One region of the Micromonospora sp. NPDC002389 genome, then DNA from elsewhere that is predicted to be linked to it. Evidence: riboswitches for the same ligand, from Rfam matches in the RefSeq annotation. Region 1 holds a riboswitch; each other region holds the start of a gene.
What was found. Region 1 has a riboswitch for S-adenosylmethionine ahead of thrC (threonine synthase). Riboswitches for the same ligand answer to the same signal wherever they lie in the genome.
Positions count from the first base shown of each region.

Region 2: linked by a shared signal. The riboswitch ahead of ABT008_RS27225 (aminotransferase class V-fold PLP-dependent enzyme) and the one ahead of thrC (threonine synthase) in region 1 are both predicted to bind S-adenosylmethionine.
Region 3: linked by a shared signal. The riboswitch ahead of ABT008_RS08265 (ABC transporter substrate-binding protein) and the one ahead of thrC (threonine synthase) in region 1 are both predicted to bind S-adenosylmethionine.

Region 1 covers NZ_JBEOWP010000017.1:76,266-82,634, forward strand. The annotation lists gene ABT008_RS25945 (alpha/beta fold hydrolase) at 1-2,583, shown strand, start outside; gene ABT008_RS25950 (ABC transporter permease) at 2,583-3,482, shown strand; gene ABT008_RS25955 (DUF4232 domain-containing protein) at 3,472-4,164, opposite strand; gene ABT008_RS25960 (DoxX family protein) at 4,564-5,013, shown strand; SAM riboswitch class I at 5,208-5,343, shown strand; gene thrC (threonine synthase) at 5,353-6,369, shown strand, end outside.
Region 2 covers NZ_JBEOWP010000019.1:96,453-102,821, forward strand. The annotation lists gene ABT008_RS27220 (GMC oxidoreductase) at 1-1,455, shown strand, start outside; gene ABT008_RS27225 (aminotransferase class V-fold PLP-dependent enzyme) at 1,479-2,705, opposite strand; SAM riboswitch class IV at 2,757-2,877, opposite strand; gene ABT008_RS27230 (cyclase family protein) at 3,069-4,022, shown strand; gene ABT008_RS27235 (alpha/beta fold hydrolase) at 4,099-4,935, opposite strand; gene ABT008_RS27240 (alpha/beta fold hydrolase) at 4,995-5,696, opposite strand; gene ABT008_RS27245 (hypothetical protein) at 6,170-6,369, shown strand, end outside.
Region 3 covers NZ_JBEOWP010000003.1:462,336-468,704, reverse strand. The annotation lists gene ABT008_RS08275 (amino acid ABC transporter ATP-binding protein) at 1-116, opposite strand, end outside; gene ABT008_RS08270 (amino acid ABC transporter permease) at 113-892, opposite strand; gene ABT008_RS08265 (ABC transporter substrate-binding protein) at 928-1,770, opposite strand; SAM riboswitch class IV at 2,034-2,146, opposite strand; gene ABT008_RS08260 (urease subunit gamma) at 2,441-2,743, shown strand; gene ABT008_RS08255 (urease subunit beta) at 2,740-3,063, shown strand; gene ABT008_RS08250 (urease subunit alpha) at 3,134-4,837, shown strand; gene ABT008_RS08245 (urease accessory protein UreF) at 4,837-5,520, shown strand; gene ureG (urease accessory protein UreG) at 5,510-6,271, shown strand; gene ABT008_RS08235 (urease accessory protein UreD) at 6,271-6,369, shown strand, end outside.

The DNA.
Region 1 (6,369 bases):
GACTCGGTCCGCACCGACGCCGAGGACCTGGCCGACCGGGGTTACGCGGTGTTGACCTGGACCGCCCGGGGCTTCGGCCGCAGCGGTGGCCAGATCCACCTGGACAGCCCCGACCACGAGGTCCGCGACGCGCAACGACTGCTGGACTGGCTGGCCGAGCGTCCGGAGATCCGGACCGACGCGACCGGCGACCCCCGCGTCGGCGTGGTCGGCGGCTCCTACGGCGGCGCGCTGGCGCTGCTGCTCGCCGCCCAGGACCAGCGGGTGGACGCGATCGTCCCGATGATCACCTGGAACGACCTGTCCCGCTCCTTCCTGCCGGAGAGCACCGGTGGGGAACCGACCGACGGGGTGTTCAAGTCCGGCTGGGCCGGCATCTTCTTCGGTGGCGGCGGCGCCACCGGCTCCGGACCGGCCGGGATCTCCGGCACCGGCGCCGAGTCGCCGGAGGGCGCGCCGGACGCCGGGCCGCCCAGCCCCGCGCCGGGCCAGGGGCCGGGCACCGCCCCGGGCGCCCCGGTCGCCGGTGGCCTGCCCGATCCCTCCTGTGGCCGGTTCGCCGCCGACGTCTGCGCCGCGTACCTGCGCATCGCCGCCACCGGTCAGGCCGACCAGGCCGCCGTCGACCTGCTGCGCCGGTCCAGCCCGGCCGGCGTGCTGGACCGGATCAAGGCGCCCACCCTGCTGGTGCAGGGCGCGGCGGACACCCTCTTCCCGCTCGGCGAGGCCGACGCCAACGCCCGGGGCATCGCCGCCAACGGCACCCCGGTGCGGGTCGCCTGGTTCACCGGCGGCCACGATGGCGGCTCCGGACCGCAGACCGACTCCGACCGGGTGAAGTTCCTGACCGCGCAGTGGCTCGACCACTACGTCGCGGAAACCGGGGACGCACCTGGCGACACCTTCACCTTCTCCCGGATCGCCGGCTTCGACGCGATGGACCGGGGGCTGGTCGCCACCGGCTACCGCACCGACGACTACCCCGGTCTCGGCGGCGACTCCCGCCGTGAGGTGACCGTGGCCGGGCCGCCCCAGCCGGTGGCCAACCCGCCCGGCGGCAACCCCGCCGCGATCTCCTCGGTGCCCTTCGCCGGCTCGTTGAGTTCCCTGCTCAGCGGGGTGGCCGGCGACATACCCGGGCAGCACGCCCGGTTCGAGTCCGAGCCACTGACCGAGGCGGTCGACATCGTCGGCTCGCCCACCGTGTCGCTGCGGGCCGCGTCGAGCAGCGGCGAGGCGGTCCTCTTCGCCAAGCTCTACGTCGTCGACCCGGAGGGGGCGGCCACCCTGCCCAGCGGGCTGATCGCGCCGATCCGGCTCACCGGCCTGCCGGCCACCGTCGACGCCGCCGAGCCGGTCACCGTGACCCTGCCGGCGATCGTGCACCGGGTGGAGGCCGGGCACCGGCTCCGGCTGGTGGTGGCCACCTCGGACCAGGCGTACACCACCCCGATCGAGCCGGCCGTCTACACGGTCGCGGTCGGTGAGACGCCGGTCAGCCTGCCGACGGTCGACAGCGACCCGATCCCCACCGAGGCGGCGCTCTGGCGCTGGGTGCTGGTCGGGTTGATCGCCGCGATCGTGATCGGGCTCGTCGTGCTGGTGGCCGTGCTGCGCCTGCGGCACCGCCGCCAGGACACCTCGATCCATCCCGAGTACGCGGACACCCCGCTGGCCGTGCGCCACCTGCGCAAGGAGTACGCCGACGGCTTCGTGGCCGTCTCCGAGGTGGACTTCGAGGTGCACCCCGGTCAGGTGGTCGGCCTGCTCGGGCCCAACGGTGCCGGCAAGACCACCACCCTGCGGGTGCTGATGGGGCTGACCCAGCCGACGGCCGGGGAGATCTATGTCTTCGGGCACCGGCTGGTGCCCGGCTCGCCGGTGCTCTCCCGGATCGGCGCGCTCGTCGAGGGGCCCGGGTTCCTGCCGCACCTGTCCGGCCTGGAGAACCTCCGGGCGTACTGGCGGGCGACCGGACGGCCGGAGGCCGACGCGCACTTCGAGCAGGCGCTGGAGATCGCCGGGCTGGGCTCGTCGGTGCACCGGCGGGTCCGCAAGTACAGCCACGGCATGCGGCAACGGTTGGCCATCGCCCAGGCCATGCTCGGCCTGCCCGAGCTGCTGGTGCTCGACGAGCCGACCGACGGGTTGGACCCGCCGCAGATCGCCGAGATGCGTCGGGTGCTCCAGCGGTACGCCACCGACGGCCGCGCGGTGCTGGTCTCCAGTCACCTGCTCGCCGAGGTGGAACAGACCTGCACGCACGCCGTGGTGGTCAACAAGGGCCGGATCGTGGCCTCCGGGCCGGTGGAGGACATCGTCGGCGACTCGCCGAGCGTGCTGTTCGAGGTGAGCGACCCGACCGCGGCCCGGGACGTGCTCAACGACCTCGGCGGCGTACGGGTGCTGGACGACGCCGACGGGCACCTGGTGGTGGACACCAACGGCACCGCCCGTAGCGAGGTGGTCGCCGAGCTGGTGCGGGCCGGTATCGGGGTGGACCGGGTGGTGCCCCGGCGCCGCCTGGAGGACGCGTTCCTCGCCCTGGTGGGCGAGAACTCTCGGGGAAGCGGGGACCGGTGATGGCGGGATCGACCGTGCAGCCGACGCGGGAGGAGTCCGGGGTGGCTCCGTCGGGAGCCGCCGCCGGCTACCGGCCGTCGAGGACGCTGCCGTTCGGGGCCGAGTTCCGCCGACAGGCGGCGCGGCGGCGTACCCAGTTGGCGCTCGGCTTCATGGTGCTGCTGCCGTTGATCATTCTGATCGCGTTCCAGTTCGACTCGGGTGACGACGACAGCGGCCGGGGCGAGTTCGGCAGTCTGGTCTCGTTCGCCACCTCCGGCGGGCTGAACTTCACCCTGTTCACCATCTTCGTCTCCGCCTCGTTCCTGCTGGTCGTGGTGGTGGCGCTGTTCTGCGGTGACACGGTGGCCAGCGAGGCGAGCTGGGGCAGCCTGCGCTACCTGTTGGCGGTGCCGGTGCCCCGGGCCCGGCTGCTGACCGTGAAGCTGCTGGTGGCGCTCGCGTACTCGGCGTTCGCGCTGGTGCTGCTCGCCGGCACGGCCCTGCTGATCGGCACCCTCCGGTACGGCTGGTCACCGCTGCGCAGCACGGTCGCCGCGCAGCTCGAACCCGGCGAGGGGCTGCTCCGCCTGCTCGCGGTGCTCGGCTATCTGGCGGTGGTGCTGCTGGTCGTCGCCGGTCTGGCGTTCCTGCTCTCGGTGGTCACCGACGCCGCGCTGGGTGCGGTGGGCGGTGCGGTGCTGCTGTGGATCCTCTCCAGCATCCTGGACCAGATCACCGCGCTCGGCGCGATCCGGTCGTTCCTGCCGACCCACTACAGCACCGCCTGGCTGGGGTTGCTCTCCACGCCGGTGCAGACGGACGACATCGTCCGGGGTGCCATCTCGGCGATCTGTTACGCCACCCTCTTCTGGGGACTCGCCTTCTGGCGCTTCACCCGCAAGGACATCACCAGCTGAGTGCGGCGTCGACGCCGCCGTCCGTCCGGTCGGCGGGCGTCGGCGTCGAGGCCGTTCGCTCCTTCCAGGCGCTGACTCCGATCCGGCCGGTGTTGCCGAGGTCGATCGGCCCCTCCATGTCGAGGTCCTGCGCCGGCTGTCCGGTCACTGGAGCGATCTCCAGGCGCGCGGCGTCGGTGGCGACCACGGTCGGATCGTCGACCAGGTTGCGCCAGATCACGGCTGCTCCGGCCGCGTCGCCCGGGCCCAGCACCAGCGGCCGGGGTGGGGCGTCGAAGCCCGAGGCGATCCCTGCCGCCCCGGGGACCACCCGAACGGTGATCCGTGCCCCCTCGCCGTCGTAGAGCCGCAGCGCCGGGTAGCCGTGCAGCCGGTACGGCTGGTCGCCGCAGTTGACCAGCTCCACACCCATCGCCCGGAGCCCCATCGCCGCGTTGACACCGAGGTAGCGGATCAGTACGCCTGATTCGGGACAGACCTCCGGTCCGTCCGGGCCGGTCGGGGTCGGTGCCGGCGCCGCCGCCGTGCCGGTCGGTTCCGCCGGGGCGTCACCCGGCCCGCCGCCCTGCCCGTCGACCGGTGCGCAGCCGGCGAGCATCGCGGCAGCGGTCAGCAGTGCGACGAGCCGAGGACGCCGGCCGGCCGGGCCCGCGTCGCCGTATCTCGTGGTGGTAGTCGGCATCGATCCCCCGTGGATGTCTCGCATCGGTTCATCGTCGCATCGCACCTTTCGATCGCCGGATAGGGAACCGGTGCCCCCGGGTGGGCGGCTCGTGGCGGCGTCGCGGGACCGGGCACCGCTCGGCGTACCGGCTGGTGGGACGAAGGTGGCCGCCTCCAGACCCGTCTGGGCGGCCGGCCCCGGCCGGTGGGGGCGCAACATGTTGCCGTCAGATGTCCACCGTGTACAGGGAGACTTACGGAGGGTGACCAAAAGGATCATCGTCGCGGGGGGTTTCTTTGGAAGTTCCAGTCGCTACCATCGATGTGGGAGCGTTCCCAAAGGAAGAGATTGCATCGACAAATATTTATCAGTCCCGCATTCTGGTTGCCCTCGTCCATCCACAATGGAGGTTCCGGAATGCGTACTGACCGGTTCGGCGGGCCGGCCCTGTCCCTGTTCCGCATGGTCATCGGCCTGCTGTTTCTCTGCCACGGCTTGTCATCCCTGTTCGGCGTCTTCGGCGGCGCCCGGGGGAGCGGCGAACCCGTCCCGCTCGGCACGTGGCCGGGCTGGTGGGCCGCTCTGATCCAGGCCGTCTGCGGCGCCCTGGTGCTCGTCGGTCTGTTCACCCGACCGGCGGCCCTGGTGGCGTCGGGCTCGATGGCCTACGCCTACTTCGTCGTCCACCAGCCCGAGGCGCTGCTGCCGCTGCGCAACCACGGTGAGCTGTCCGTGCTGTTCTGCTGGTCGTTCCTGTTGATCGCGGTGCTCGGCCCGGGTAGCTGGGCGCTGGACAACCTGCTGCGCCAGCGCAACGGGGCCGCACTGGACGTGAAGGCGGCCGAACGCAGGTCCGTACCGGCCTGATCCGGCTGGTGCGGCGACCAGGTCGACGCTCGTGCGCGACCCTGGACCGGGTCTCCTCCGGCACCGCCGGAGTCGTCCGGTCCAGGGTCATCGCGGTCTTTCAGGCGGTGGCGGCGGTGAGGAATCGCTCACAGGCTGAGATCGAACGCTGACGAGCGCGCCGGGATTGCCTAGACTCGGCGGCACAACTGAATACCTCATCCAGAGGGGCTGAGGGATACGGCCCGACGACGCCCCGGCAACCACCCCGCGCGCTCATCGCTGAGCGTCCCGTGGGGCAGGTGCCAATTCCGTCCCCGCCGCAGGGTGCGATGTGGGGGAAGATGAGAGGACTCGGACATGACGTCGACGCTCGCCCCTACCGGGATCGACACCACCGCCAGCCCCGCCCGCGCCTTGGTCTGCCGTGCCTGTTCCGCCCGCTACCCGCTGGCCGCACAGCACGCCTGTTACGAGTGTTTCGGCCCGCTGGAGGTCGACTACGACCCGGCGGCCCTCGCCACCGTGACCCGCGAGCAGATCGAGGCGGGCCCGCAGAACATCTGGCGCTACGCGGCGCTGCTCCCCGCCGGCCAGGACCCGGCCACCCGGGTCACCCTGGACCCCGGTTTCACGCCGTTGGTCGCCGCCGACCAGCTCGCCGCCGAGCTGGGCATCACCGGCCCGCTCTGGATCAAGGACGACAGCGCCAACCCCACCCACTCGTTCAAGGACCGGGTCGTCTCGGTCGCGCTGACCGCCGCCCGGGCACTCGGCTTCTCCCGGTTCGCCTGCGCCTCCACCGGCAACCTGGCCAACTCCGTCGCCGCCCACGCGGCCCGGGCCGGTACCCCGTCGGTGGTCTTCATCCCCAGTGACCTGGAGCAGGGCAAGGTCGTGACCACCGCCGTCTACGGCGGTGACCTGGTCGCCATCGACGGCTCGTACGACGACGTGAACCGGCTCTGCGGCGAGCTGGTGGAGACCGACGAGTTCGAGGACACCGCCTTCGTCAACGTCAACGTCCGGCCGTATTACGCCGAGGGCTCCAAGACGCTCGGCTACGAGGTCGCCGAGCAGCTCGGCTGGCGGATCCCGGCCCAGGTGGTCATCCCGATGGCCTCCGGTGAACTGCTCACCAAGGTCGACAAGGCGTTCAGTGAACTGGTCGAGATCGGCCTGGTCGAGGCGCCGGCCGGTGGGTGGAAGGTCTTCGGTGCCCAGTCGGCCGGCTGTAACCCGATCGCCACCGCCCTGCACGGCGGCGGCGACACCATCACCCCGGTCAAGCCGACCGGGATCGCCAAGTCGCTCAACATCGGCGACCCGGCCGCCGGCCTGTACGCGCTGGAGGCGGTACGCCGTACCGGTGGCTGG
Region 2 (6,369 bases), on a different contig from region 1:
ACCCTGGCGTACCAACTCGCCGAGACGCCGTGGCGGGGCGGCCGACCACCGCGCGTCCTGCTGCTGGAGGCCGGCAGCTACCTGTTCGGTACGCACACCGGCAACCTGGCCCGGTACCAACCGGTCGGTCCCGACGTGTACCCCAACATCTTCCACCACTGGGGTGCCTTCGGGCGACGGCGCTGGCGGGCCGCCGACACCGAGAGCGCCAGGGCACGGATCGCCCAGGGCTTCAACCTCGGCGGCCGGACCCTCTTCTGGGGAGCCTCGGCACCCCGGATGCACCGCTGGGAGTTCCGCGACTGGCCGGAGACGGTCCGCGACGAGCTGTGCGACGTCTGGTACGACCGCGCGGAGCAACTGACCCGCGTCACTCCCCTGGTCCCGTCGTCGTACCAGACGATGGTCAAGGCAAAGTTGCGGGAGTTGCCGGCGTTGGCCGAGTTCCGGCACTTCGATCCGCCGATGGCGATCGAGTACTGCGGCCCGGTCCCCGGGGCGGTGCCGGCGGGTATCTGGTCGGCGGCCGAACTGCTGCTCAGCCGCGCCATGCAGGACGACCGCTTCGGCAACCTGCGGGTACACCTGAACCACGAGGTGGTCGGGGTCGAGCGGGCGGCGGACGAGGTCACCGGTGTGGTCGCGTACGACCACCTGGCCGGCCGGGACCGCACCTACCGACTGGCCGACGACGGCGTGGTGGTGCTGGCCGCCGGCACGGTCGGCACTGCCACCGTCGCCCAGGCGTCCGGCCTCGCCGAGGACAATCCGCTGGTCGGGCGCGGCATCACCGACCACCCCATCCACGTGGTGAAGTTCTGGGTGCGGCAGGGCGGCGACTGGTACAGCCGGTTCGACTCCAGCAAGACCGTCTCCCGGCAACTCACCGACGCCGCCGACGTCGAACCCGTCCACCCGTACAGCGTCACGCTGGACCTGGGTGCGAACCTGAACCAGTTCCGCTTCGTCAACGCCCTGGAGTTCACCGGCGCGAACCTGGCCACCGTCGACGGGAAGATGCCGGGCGAGCTGGTGTTCATGGTCGAGGCGCCGCTGGTCGAGCAGAACGCCGTCACCCGGACCGAGTCCCGGCCGGACGGCGTGAAGCCCGCCGCGCTGCCCACCATTCGCATCCATCCCAGCCCGCGCGCCCGCCAGGTCCAGGACGCCCTCGACAAGATCACCGCCGACGTGGTGTCCGCCTTCGGCGGCGAGGTGTACGAGCAGCTCTGGGCTCCGCTCGGTGGAGTGTCGCACGAGGTCGGCACCATGCGGATGGGTCGCGGCACCTCGGGCCGGGAGCGGCCGGGGGTCGTCGACGAGGACCTACGCGTCGTCGGCCACCGCAACCTCTACGTCTGCGACCTGTCCGTCTTCCCCAACTCACCGGCGGCCAACCCGACGCTGACGTTGGCGGCGCTGGCGCTGCGCCTCGCCGCGCACCTGAGCACCTGACGGCACACCGCGAAGACGGCTTACTACTCCGCAGTCGAGGTCACGACCTCGCGTAGCCCGCGTAGGAGCCGGTCGACGTGCTCGACGGTCGTGCCGATGCCGATGCTGGCCCGGATCGCGTACCCGTCGGTGGGGCGGCCGAGCCGCTCGGCGGCGCCGGCCAGCAGCTTCCGGGTGAGCGGGTGGGCGCAGAACAAGCCGTCGCGTACGCCGATCCCGTGCTCGGCGGAAAGCCGGTGGGTGATGTCGGCGGCCTGCCGGTCGGCGACCGTGAAGCTGACGATGCCGACCCGGTCGTGGTCGACGTCGAACGTGCGCAGCTCCGCCACCTGCGGCAGGGTGCCGAGCCCGTCGCGCAACCGGGTCAGCAGCTCCTGCTCGTGGCGGGCGAGAACGTCCGGCGCGGCGGCGGAGATCGTGGCGCAGGCGGCGGCGAGCGCCACCGCGCCCAGCAGATTCGGTGTGCCGGCCTCGTGGCGAGCCGGGCCGGTCTGCCACTGCACCTCGGCGGGATCGTCGCCGACGTGCCTGGTGGCCCCGCCGCCGGACAGGTACGGGTCGGCGGCGTCGAGCCAGTCGGCGCGGCCGGCCAGGACCCCCGCGCCGAACGGCGCGTACAGCTTGTGCCCGGACAGCGCCAGGTAGTCGATGTCGGCGCCGGCCATGGAGACCGCGCGGTGCGGGGCCAACTGGGCGGCGTCGACGACGATCCGCGCGCCGTGTCGATGCGCGATCTCCGCGATCTCGGCTATCGGCCAGACCTCTCCGGTGACGTTGGACGCGCCGGTGACCGCCACCAGCACCGGCCCCGCGCTGGCCAGGTCGGCCAGTGCACGGGTCAGCCCGGACGTCACCTCGGGCAGGTCGGTGGGCACCGGCAGTCGGTGCACGTTCGGCCAGGCCAGGAGGTTCGCGTGATGTTCGCCGGCCCAGGTCACCACGGTGGTGTGCGGTGGCAGTGCCCGGGCGAGCAAGTTCATCGCGTCGGTGGTGTTCCGGGTGAAGATCACGTGGTCGTCCGGCCGGACGTCGAGGAAGTCCGCGACGGTCTGGCGGGACTGCTCGTATGCCAGCGTGCACCGACGCGAGGCGGCGCCGGCACCCCGGTGCACGCTGGCGTACCAGGGCAGCAGCTCGGTGACCGCGTCGGCGACCGTGGCGAGACAGGGCGCGGTGGCGGCGTAGTCGAGGTTGGCGTACGTGACGGTGGTGCCGTCGGACAGGCGGACAGGCAGGTCGTCGCCGAGCACGGCAGGAGCGATCGTGGGCACACTGGTCCTTTGTGACAGTGGACCCGTGCGGGTCCGCGCTTGCCTCTCCGGCGATCGCCGGCGGCCTGGTCCTCACCCGGAGGCACCCCACCGCGGATGTACGAGGGTTGCCGGTCAGCAGGCCGGGGCCTTGACGCTGACACTCATGACCGCTGCCGATGCTGCCACACCGGCGAGTGCCTCCGCCAGAGCGCTTCGCGCACCCGGCACGTCCCTGTTCGTACGACACCGGACGGTCCCTTGCGTCGTCCCTCCCGGCGCGGTGTGGCAGGTGTGCGGGAGGGACGGGATAGCCTGCCTGCGGTGTCCGGCGACCGCGTGACCGGAGGAGTCGATGCTTCGATGACGGCAGAGCGGCCGAGGCCCACCCAGGAGGACGTGCTCGGGTATTTCGACACGCTGTCGAACTGGGGTCGGTGGGGCGACGACGACCAGCTCGGCACGCTCAACCACATCACCGACGACGTCCGGTTGGCGGCGGCGCGGGCCGTACGCCACGGCCGGAGCGTGTCGTGCGCGTGGGAGGTCGCCGTGCCGGGAGAGATGGAGCGGTCGACGACGGCGTGCCCGTGTGCCGCCGACATGCCGGGTGCCGAGAACATGCCGCCCGCCTTCCACGCCGACCGGCGCTGGGGCTTCTCGTCCGAGCGGCTCAGCCTCTCGTTCCACGGCAACACCGTCACCCACCTCGACTCGCCGTGTCACATCTTCTGGGACGGCGTGATGTACAACGGGCGGTCGCACGCGTTGGTGGACGCCGCGACGGGGTCGGCGTGGGCGGCCGTCACGGCGGCGGCGAACGGGATCGTCACCCGTGGTGTCCTGCTGGACGTGGCGAGGGCCCGGGACGTGCCGTGGTGGGAGCCGGGGCAGGCCGTGTTCCCCGAGGATCTCGAGGAGGCCGAGCGCCGGCAGGGCGTACGGGTGGGGTCCGGCGACGCGGTGCTGTTGCGGACCGGCCGTGGTCGGGTCCGCCACGAGGGCGGTACGGCCGGCGGTGTCACCCAGGCCGGCTGGCACGCGTCCTGCCTGCCGTGGCTGCACGAGCGCCAGGTCGCACTGATCGGCGCGGACACTCCGCAGGATGTCCAGCCGTCGGGATACGACGACGTCTTGATGCCGGTGCACACCGTGAGCCTCGTCGCGATGGGTCTGTGGTTGCTCGACAACTGCGACCTGGAGGCGTGCGCGACGACCGCCGCCGACCTCGGTCAGTGGGACTTCCAGCTCGCCGTCGCGCCGGTCCGCCTGGCCGGGACGTCCGGTAGCCCGGTCAACCCGATCGCCACGTTCTGACCGGTACGCCGTCGGCGGCGCGCTGATCCCAGCGCGCCGCCGACGGGGGACGGGTGTTGCGAACAGGCTCGGTCGGTCAGCGCGTGGTGGCGCGGGCCGCCGTGTCGATCAGATCGGCCACGGCATGCGGCTTCGAGACCGTGACCGCGTGGGAGGCCGTGATCTCGACGGTGTGCGACCCGGCCCGCTCGGCCATGAACCGCATCGAGTCGGCCGGGATGGCCAGGTCCTGCGTGGTCACCATGAACCAGGACCGGATGGACTTCCACGCCGTCCTGGTGGCCGTGTCGTCCAGCGCGGCACTGGTGATCGGCCGCTGGGTGACGGCCATCAGATCGGTGACGTTCCGTGGGACGTCGGCCGCGAACACCCGCCGGAACTGGTCCTGCTTGATGTAGAGGTCGGTGCCCGGACCGGCGCCCGGGATCGACACCGGCACGGAGTCCAGGGCCGGTCCCAGTTGCCCGCCCGGGAACTTCGCGGCCAGGGCCGAGGTGCTCTCCCCCTGCTCCGGGGCGAAGCTCGCGATGTAGACCAGTGCGGTGACGTCGGTGTCGCCGTCGGCGGCCTCGCTCATCACCGATCCGCCGTAGGAGTGACCGGCCAGCACGATCGGGCCCCGCACGCTGTCCAGCACACTGCGCAGGTGTTCCGCGTCGGCGTGCAGGCCACGCAGCGGATTGGCGGCCGCGACCACCGGATAGCCGTCCCGTTTCAGGTGCGTGATGACGCCGTTCCAGCTCGACGAGTCGGCGAACGCGCCGTGGACCAACACCACCGTGGGCTTGGTCCAGGGGCGGTGCCCCGCCACCGCCTGCGCGGAACCGGCGACCAGCGCGGCCACCGCCACTCCTGCGGCGACGGCCGTCCAGGGGGCCACGCGCCTCGACAGGAAGGCAAGGTTGATCTTCATGGGTGGATCCTTTCGATCGGATGCGGCCGGCAGGCCGGGTGTCGGGTATGGACGAGATGTCAGACGGCAGTCGCGGCGCGGAGGATGACGTCGGCCACCGCCTGCGGCTGCGACGTCGGAAGCGCGTGCGAGGCGCCGGCCACCTCGACGGCCTCCCGTGCGTTGGCGCGCTCGGCCATGAAGCGGAACACCTCGATCGGGATGGCGAGGTCCCGTTCCGGGGAGACGAACCAGGACGGGATCGTCTTCCAGGCCGGTTCGCCGGACCCCTCGTTGAGGGCGGTGGTGTTGAACGGCCGCTGGGTGGTGGCGTCCAGGGCGGCCTGCTCCGCCGTGAGGTCCGCGCCGAAGTGCTCGTGGTAGCTCTCCGGGCGGACGTAGACGTCGGCGGTGCCGTCGCCGAGCGGCACCTCGTAGAGGTGCTCGCCGAGGGTGGCGCCGGGGAACTTTCCGGTCAGGTCGGGCACGTTCTCGCCCTTGTCCGGGGCCAGCGCGGCGACGTAGACGAGGGCCTTGACGTTGTCGTTGCCGGTCGCGGCGTTCGAGGCGACGGCCCCGCCGTAGGAGTGGCCGACCAGCACGATCGGGCCCTCGATCGTGGCCAGCAGGTCGGACACCGCGGCGGCGTCCCCGGAGAGGCTGCGCAGCGGATTCGCGGCCGCGATGGTGCGGTGTCCCGCGGCCTGTAGCCGGCTGATCACGCCCTTCCAACTGGCGGACTCGGCGAAGGCTCCGTGGATCAGGACGATGGTGGGCTTCATGAGCTGTCTCCTCGACGTGGACGGTGACGGCACGTACGGCGGCCGTCAATGGATCCACGATCGGCTCCCGGGCCGCTCGCCGAATCAGTCATCCGCCTGCCGTAGACGTCGGCGCGGCGCGGAAGAGACGCAGGATGACGTGCCCTTTCGCCTTGATTGTCCGCTCTCGATGATTGTTTCCGGCCGGCGCGACCCACCGACGAGTGCCCGACGGTCGGCGGCGGCGCACGGCTCGGTTAGGTCGTTCGACGGATGCCCGGCGCGCTTCCCCGCCGGCCGTTGTTCCTCCACATCGCCGCGTGGCGTCTGGTCGGGCTACGTGTGTCGCCGCACGAAGTTCACGCTTGTGACCATCATTTTCTGTCTACATAGTCATCGACTCATACCATTGCCGATTCTCGTGAGCCCGCGAAAAGCTGACCGTGGCGCACCCACACCACGCCACACGGACCTCGATCCAGGGAGGCAACACCATGGGCCGGAGAATTCGTACCGTCGCGGGCCTGACCGTGGCCGGCATCGCCGCCACGGTCGGTCTGTACGCTCAGCCCGCGCAGGCCGCCGTCGACGTCCCACCCTCGGGGCTGAGCATCTTCGAGGGCACGTTCGCCACGCTGCTGCTACACGTCGCCGAGCCCGACGGCACCTGCCTGGCCATGCCGCCGACCGCGGC
Region 3 (6,369 bases), on a different contig from region 1:
CCGATCACGCAGGCGGTCGCGCCGCGTGCGACGTCCAGGTCCACCCCGCGCAGCACCTGGTGACGGCCGAAGGCCAGGTGTACGTCGCGCAGGCTCAGGCTGACCGAGGTGCTCATCGTTGGTTGCCTCCGGCGGCGCCGGGCAGCGCCAGGTCGAGGTCGTCGGGGTCGTCACCGGCCGGTCCGGCCGGGCGGCCGTGCCGCAGCCGTCGGTCGATCCAGTTGACGACGTGCGTCAGCGGCACGGTCAGCGTCAGATAGAAGAGCCCGGCCAGCAGCAACGCCGACTGGTTGCCGGTGTTGGCCGCGTAGTCCTGCCCGATCCGGAACAGCTCCCGCTGGCTGGCCAGCAGACCGAGGAAGTAGACCAGGCTGGAGTCCTTGATCAGCGCGATGAGCTGGTTCACCCAGGCTGGCAGGACCCGCCGGACACCCTGCGGGATCACCACCACCCGCATCGCCTCCCACCAGGAGAAACCCAGCGCGCGAGCGGCCTCCACCTGGGTCGCCTCCACCGACTGGATGCCGGAGCGGAAGATCTCCCCGATGTACGCCGCCGCGATCAGCGACAGCGCCAGGATCCCCAGCGGGTACGGGTTCGGTCCCCACACCTGCATGCCCAACGGCGCCAGACCGACCCCGATCAGCAGGATCGTCGCCGCCGCCGGCAGGCCACGGAACACGTCGGTGTAGACCCGGGCCGGCCACCGCAACCAGCGGGTACGCGAGATGCCCGCGACGGCCAGCACGATGCCCATGGCCGAGCCGAGCAGGGCGGCGGTGACCGCCAGGATCAGCGTGTTCGGCAACCCGACGGTGATCATCTCGGGCAGCGCCTCGCGCATCGACTCCCAGTCGAAGAACGTCTCCCACAGGGTGCGCAACGGATCCACGGTCAACCTCCGCCCTACTCGCTCGTCGTCCTACCTCAGGAGGCGGCCGGCGCCGACACGTCGCCGCTGCCCGGGGTGAAGTCGGCCGGGATGGGCCGACCCGGGTAGTACTGCTCCTGGAGTCGGGTCCAGGTGCCGTCGGCGATGACCTCGTCCAGGGCCCGGTTCAGCGCCTCGCGCAGCGGGTCGTTGCCCTTGGCCACGGCGTACGCGGTGGGTGCCGGGCTGAGTTCCTTCGCCGCGACCTTGATCCTGCCGCCGCTGTCGGCGGCGGTCTTCTCACCGATCTCGGCCGGGGCGATCCAGGCGTCCGCGGTGCCGGCCTTGAGCTGGTTGATCGCGCCGTTGTAGTCCGGCACCCGCACCGGGTCGAGGCCACGCCCGGTGGCGTAGTCGTCCTGGACGGTGCCCTGCACGACCACCACCCGCTTGCCGGACAACTCGTCGAAGCTGGCCAGCGTCGAGCCGGCGGGCACGTCGAGCCCGAAGTACCCGAAGTCGTAGCCGTTGCCGAAGTCGACCGTCTTCTTCCGCGCCTCGGTGATCGTGATCGAGGAGCTGCCGACGTCGAACTTGCGGTTGTTGACCTGGGCCAGCAGCCCGGAGAAGTCGGTGCCGACGAACTCCACCCGCAGCCCGAGCTTGTCGGCGGCGGCGACCAGCAGGTCGTTGTCGAACCCGGTGAACTCGCCGTCCTTGAGATAGACGTTCGGCGGCGCGTCGGTGAGCGTGCCGGCCCGCAGCACCCCCGGCTGGAGCAGGTTGTACGGGTTGTCGGCGGTGTCACCGTCCGCGCCGCAGGCGGTGAGGGCGGTGGCGGCGAGCACGGCGGTGACGCCGACGGCGGCGGCCCGGGTGAGGGCAGGAAGGAAGCGCACAGGTGTCTCCTGATCGAGCGACGGCGGGCACGCACGTGCCACGCCGACGGTCCGCCGTGGGACGGACCGCGAAGGGTGGGAAAGGGAACGAGGTGCTCGTCCGACCGGGTGGGTCGGCGGCCGGGTAGCGACGCGGTCAGCTACACGCGGCGCTGCACACCCGCATCATGTCGACGTGCCGGCGCCGGGTCAGGCCCAGGCAGGCCACAGGTCGATCGGGGTACGCCATGGTTCTCCTCGAGGTCGTGATGACCTGGGACACCAGGCCACGCTTGCACCGGAGGTCGCTCCGATGCCTGGTCCTCACCCGGGGCACCCCTGCGCGGACGAGGGTTGCCGGCCAGCGAGCCGGGGCTTGACGCTGGCGCTCTTGACCTGTCGCCGAGGCTAGCAGCCGGTGACGGGGCAGCGTCCACCCGTTATGACGACCCTCACGCGGGGTGTTGCCCGCCGCCCGCGTGATCCCTTACGGTCTGCTCAGCGGTGGGCGGTGCGGTCCGCATCCGACCCGACACCGCCGGTGGTCCGTCACGCGGACCGGGGAGGTGGAAACCCCGGGCCCCGCGCACGTGGCGGTCGGGACCGGCGGGCGAACCCCGACCGGCGGTCGGCGCGTCGAGGCGCCGGGCCGACGGTGTCCGGGGGCGCGGACACCCACCGGGAGCACCCCGTGTATCTCACCCCCCACGAGCAGGACCGCCTGCTCGTCCACGTGGCGGCGGACGTCGCCCGGCGTCGCCGCGAGCGCGGCCTGCGCCTCAACTACCCGGAAGCCGTCGCGGTGCTCACCGCCTTCCTGCTCGAAGGCGCCCGCGACGGGGCGACCGTGGTCGACCTGATGGCCTCCGGCCGCACCGTCCTGACCCGGGACGACGTGCAGGACGGCATCCCCGAGTTGCTGAGGGAGGTGCAGGTGGAGGCGACGTTCCCGGACGGCACCAAGCTGGTGACGGTGCACCACCCGATCCCGTGATCCCCGGGGAGATCCTGCCGGCGCCCCGGCCGGTGGAGATCAACGCCGGGCGTCCGGTGACCACGCTGCTCGTGGTGAACACCGGCGACCGACCGGTGCAGGTCGGGTCGCACTACCACTTCGCCGAGGCCAACCCGGCCCTGGACTTCGACCGGGCCGCCGCCTGGGGACAGCGTCTCGCCGTACCGGCCGGGACGTCCGTGCGTTTCGAACCGGGCGTGAGCCGCACCGTGGACCTGGTGCCACTGCGCGGCGCGCGGATCGTGCCCGGCCTGCGCGGCGAGTGCGCCGGCCCGCTGGACGGAGGACGAGAAGCATGAGTGAGCGTCAGCGAGCGAATCATCGGTTCGGGACATGTGGCGGCGGCGCGCAGCGCAGCGGAGCGGCGGCATGAGCCTGGTGGAGCGGGAGCGCTACGTCGCGCTCTACGGGCCGAGCACCGGCGACCGGATCCGGTTGGCCGACACGAACCTGCTGATCGAGGTCGAGCACGACCACTGTGCCGGCGGCGACGAGGCGGTCTTCGGCGGCGGCAAGGTGATCCGCGAGTCGATGGGCCAGTCCCGGGCCACCCGGGCCGAGGGCGCCCTGGACACGGTCGTCACGGGCGCGGTGGTCCTCGACCACTGGGGCGTGGTCAAGGCCGACGTGGGGATACGCGACGGGCGGATCGTCGCGCTGGGCCGGGCGGGCAACCCGGACACCATGGACGGTGTGCACCCGGATCTGGTGATCGGTCCAGCGACCGAGGTGATCGCCGGCAACGGCCGGATCCTCACCGCTGGGGCGGTCGACACCCACGTGCACTTCATCTGCCCGCAGATCGTCACCGAGGCGCTGGCCGGCGGGGTCACCACCCTGGTCGGTGGCGGCACCGGACCGGCCGAGGGGACCAGGGCCACCACCGTCACGCCGAATGCCTGGCACCTGGCCCGGATGCACGAGGCCCTGGACGCGTTCCCGGTCAACGTGCTGCTGCTCGGCAAGGGCAACACGGTCTCCGCCGAGGCGCTCTGGGAGCAGTTGCGGGCCGGTGCCGGCGGTTTCAAGCTGCACGAGGACTGGGGCACCACCCCGGCGGCGATCGACGCGTGCCTGCGGGTCGCGGACGCCTCGGGCGTGCAGGTGTCCATCCACACCGACACCCTCAACGAGGCCGGGTTCGTCGCGGACACCCTGCGGGCGATCGGCGGCCGGGCGATCCACTCCTACCACACCGAGGGGGCCGGGGGCGGGCACGCGCCGGACATCATCACCGTCGCCGGGGAACCGAACGTGCTGCCCTCGTCGACCAACCCGACCCGCCCGTACACCCGCAACACGCTGGCCGAGCACCTCGACATGCTGATGGTCTGCCACCACCTGAACCCGGCGGTGCCGGAGGACCTGGCGTTCGCGGAGAGTCGGATCCGACCGTCCACGATGGCCGCCGAGGACCTGCTGCACGACCTGGGCGCGATCTCCATCATCGGCTCGGACTCGCAGGCGATGGGCCGGGTCGGCGAGGTCGTGCTGCGGACCTGGCAGAGCGCGCACGTGATGAAGGCGCGGGTGGGGGCGCTCGCCGGTGACGGCGCCGCCGACAACCACCGGGCCCGACGGTACGTGGCGAAGTACACCATCTGCGCGGCCATGGCCAACGGGCTCGACCACGAGATCGGCTCGGTCGAGCCGGGCAAGCTCGCCGATCTGGTGCTGTGGGAGCCGGCGTTCTTCGGCGTCCGGCCGCACCTGGTCATCAAGGGCGGCTTCATCGCGTACGCGCAGATGGGGGACGCGAACGCCTCCATCCCGACGCCGCAGCCGATGCTGCTCCGACCCATGTTCGGCGCGTACGGCGTCGCGGCCGCCGCCACCAGCCTGGCGTTCGTGGCACCCGCCGCGCTCGACGCCGGGCTGCGCCTGGACGTGCGTCGCCGGGTGGTGCCGGTCGCCGACGTGCGGTCGCGCGGCAAGGCCGACCTGCCGGAAAACGGTGCGCTGCCGCGCATCGAGGTGGACCCGGACACCTTCACCGTCCGCATCGACGGCGAGGTGGTCGACCCCGACCCGGTGACCGAGTTGCCGATGGCCCAGCGTTACTTCCTGTTCTGATGACCGCGCCGACCCTGCTGTTGCTGCTTGCCGACGGGCGGTTCCCGGCCGGGGCACACGCCCACTCGTCGGGCCTGGAGGCGGCCGTCGCGGCCGGGCGGGTGACCGACCTGGCCACGCTGGGGGAGTACCTGCGCGGACGGCTGGCCACCGCCGGGCTGGTCGCGGCGGCGTTCGCGGCGGCGTCCCGGCGGGCGGCCCGATCGGCCGGACGTCGGGACCTGCTGGCGCGGCTCGACGCCGAACTGGACGCCCGCACCGCGTCGCCGGCCCAGCGGGCGGTGTCCCGACGGCAGGGCCGGGCACTGCTACGGGCCGGACGCGAGATCTGGCCCGGCGACACCTTCGACGACCTGCCCGCCGTGCCGTCCGGCCCGCACCAGCCGCTGGTGCTGGGGCTGGTCGGTGCCGCCGCCGGTCTGGACCCGGCGCAGGTCGCCACGGTCGCCGCCCACGCGACGGTGACCGGGTCGGCCAGCGCCGCCGTACGTCTGCTCGGCCTCGACCCCTACCGGGTGCAGGCCCTGCTGGTGCGGCTCGCGGTCGCCTGCGACGCCACCGCGGCGCGGGCGGCGCGGGCCGCCGAGGAACCACCGGAGCGGCTGCCGGCCGCTGCCGCTCCGCTGGCCGACATCCATGCCGAAGTTCACGCCACCTGGGAGGTGCGTCTCTTTGCGTCCTGAGACCGATCACGACGAGTCCGTTCCCCACACCCACCCGGAGCCCGGAGTCGACCCGCACGCCCCGCTGCCCGCCGCGTCGCGGGCGCTACGGGTCGGCATCGGCGGCCCGGTCGGATCCGGCAAGACGGCGCTGGTCGCCGCGCTGTGCCGGGCCTTCGTCGACGAGCTGCGGCTGGCGGTGGTGACCAACGACATCTACACCACCGAGGACGCCGACTTCCTCAAGCGGGCCGGGGTGCTGGATCCGGACCGGATCCGGGCCGTGGAGACCGGCTGCTGCCCGCACACCGCCATCCGCGACGACATCGGTGCCAACCTGGACGCGGTCGACGAACTGGCCGAGGCGCTGGGTCCGTTGGACCTGGTGCTGGTGGAGAGCGGCGGGGACAACCTCACCGCGACCTTCAGCCGAGGTCTGGTCGACCGGCAGATCTTCGTGGTCGACGTGGCCGGTGGGGACAAGGTGCCGCGCAAGGGCGGCCCGGGCGTGACCGCCGCCGACCTGCTGGTGATCAACAAGACGGATCTGGCCCCGATGGTCGGTGCCGACCTGTCGGTGATGGACCGTGACGCGCGAGCCCGCCGGGGCGACCTGCCCACCGTGTTCCAGTCCATCGCCGAGGATCCCCTGGCCACCCGGGTCGCCGAGTGGATCCGGCACGAACTGGCCCACCACCGGGCCGCGACCGCTTCTCCGGTCGGACCCGAGGGCGCCAGGCCGGTCGCCGCGGTGCCCGCCGGGCAGGTCTGATGCGGGCCACCGCCCGGCTGGTGGCCCGCGCCGACCGGCACGGCCGTACGGTGCTGGCCGAACTGCGCGGGGAGAGCCCGCTGCTGCTGCGGCAGGTG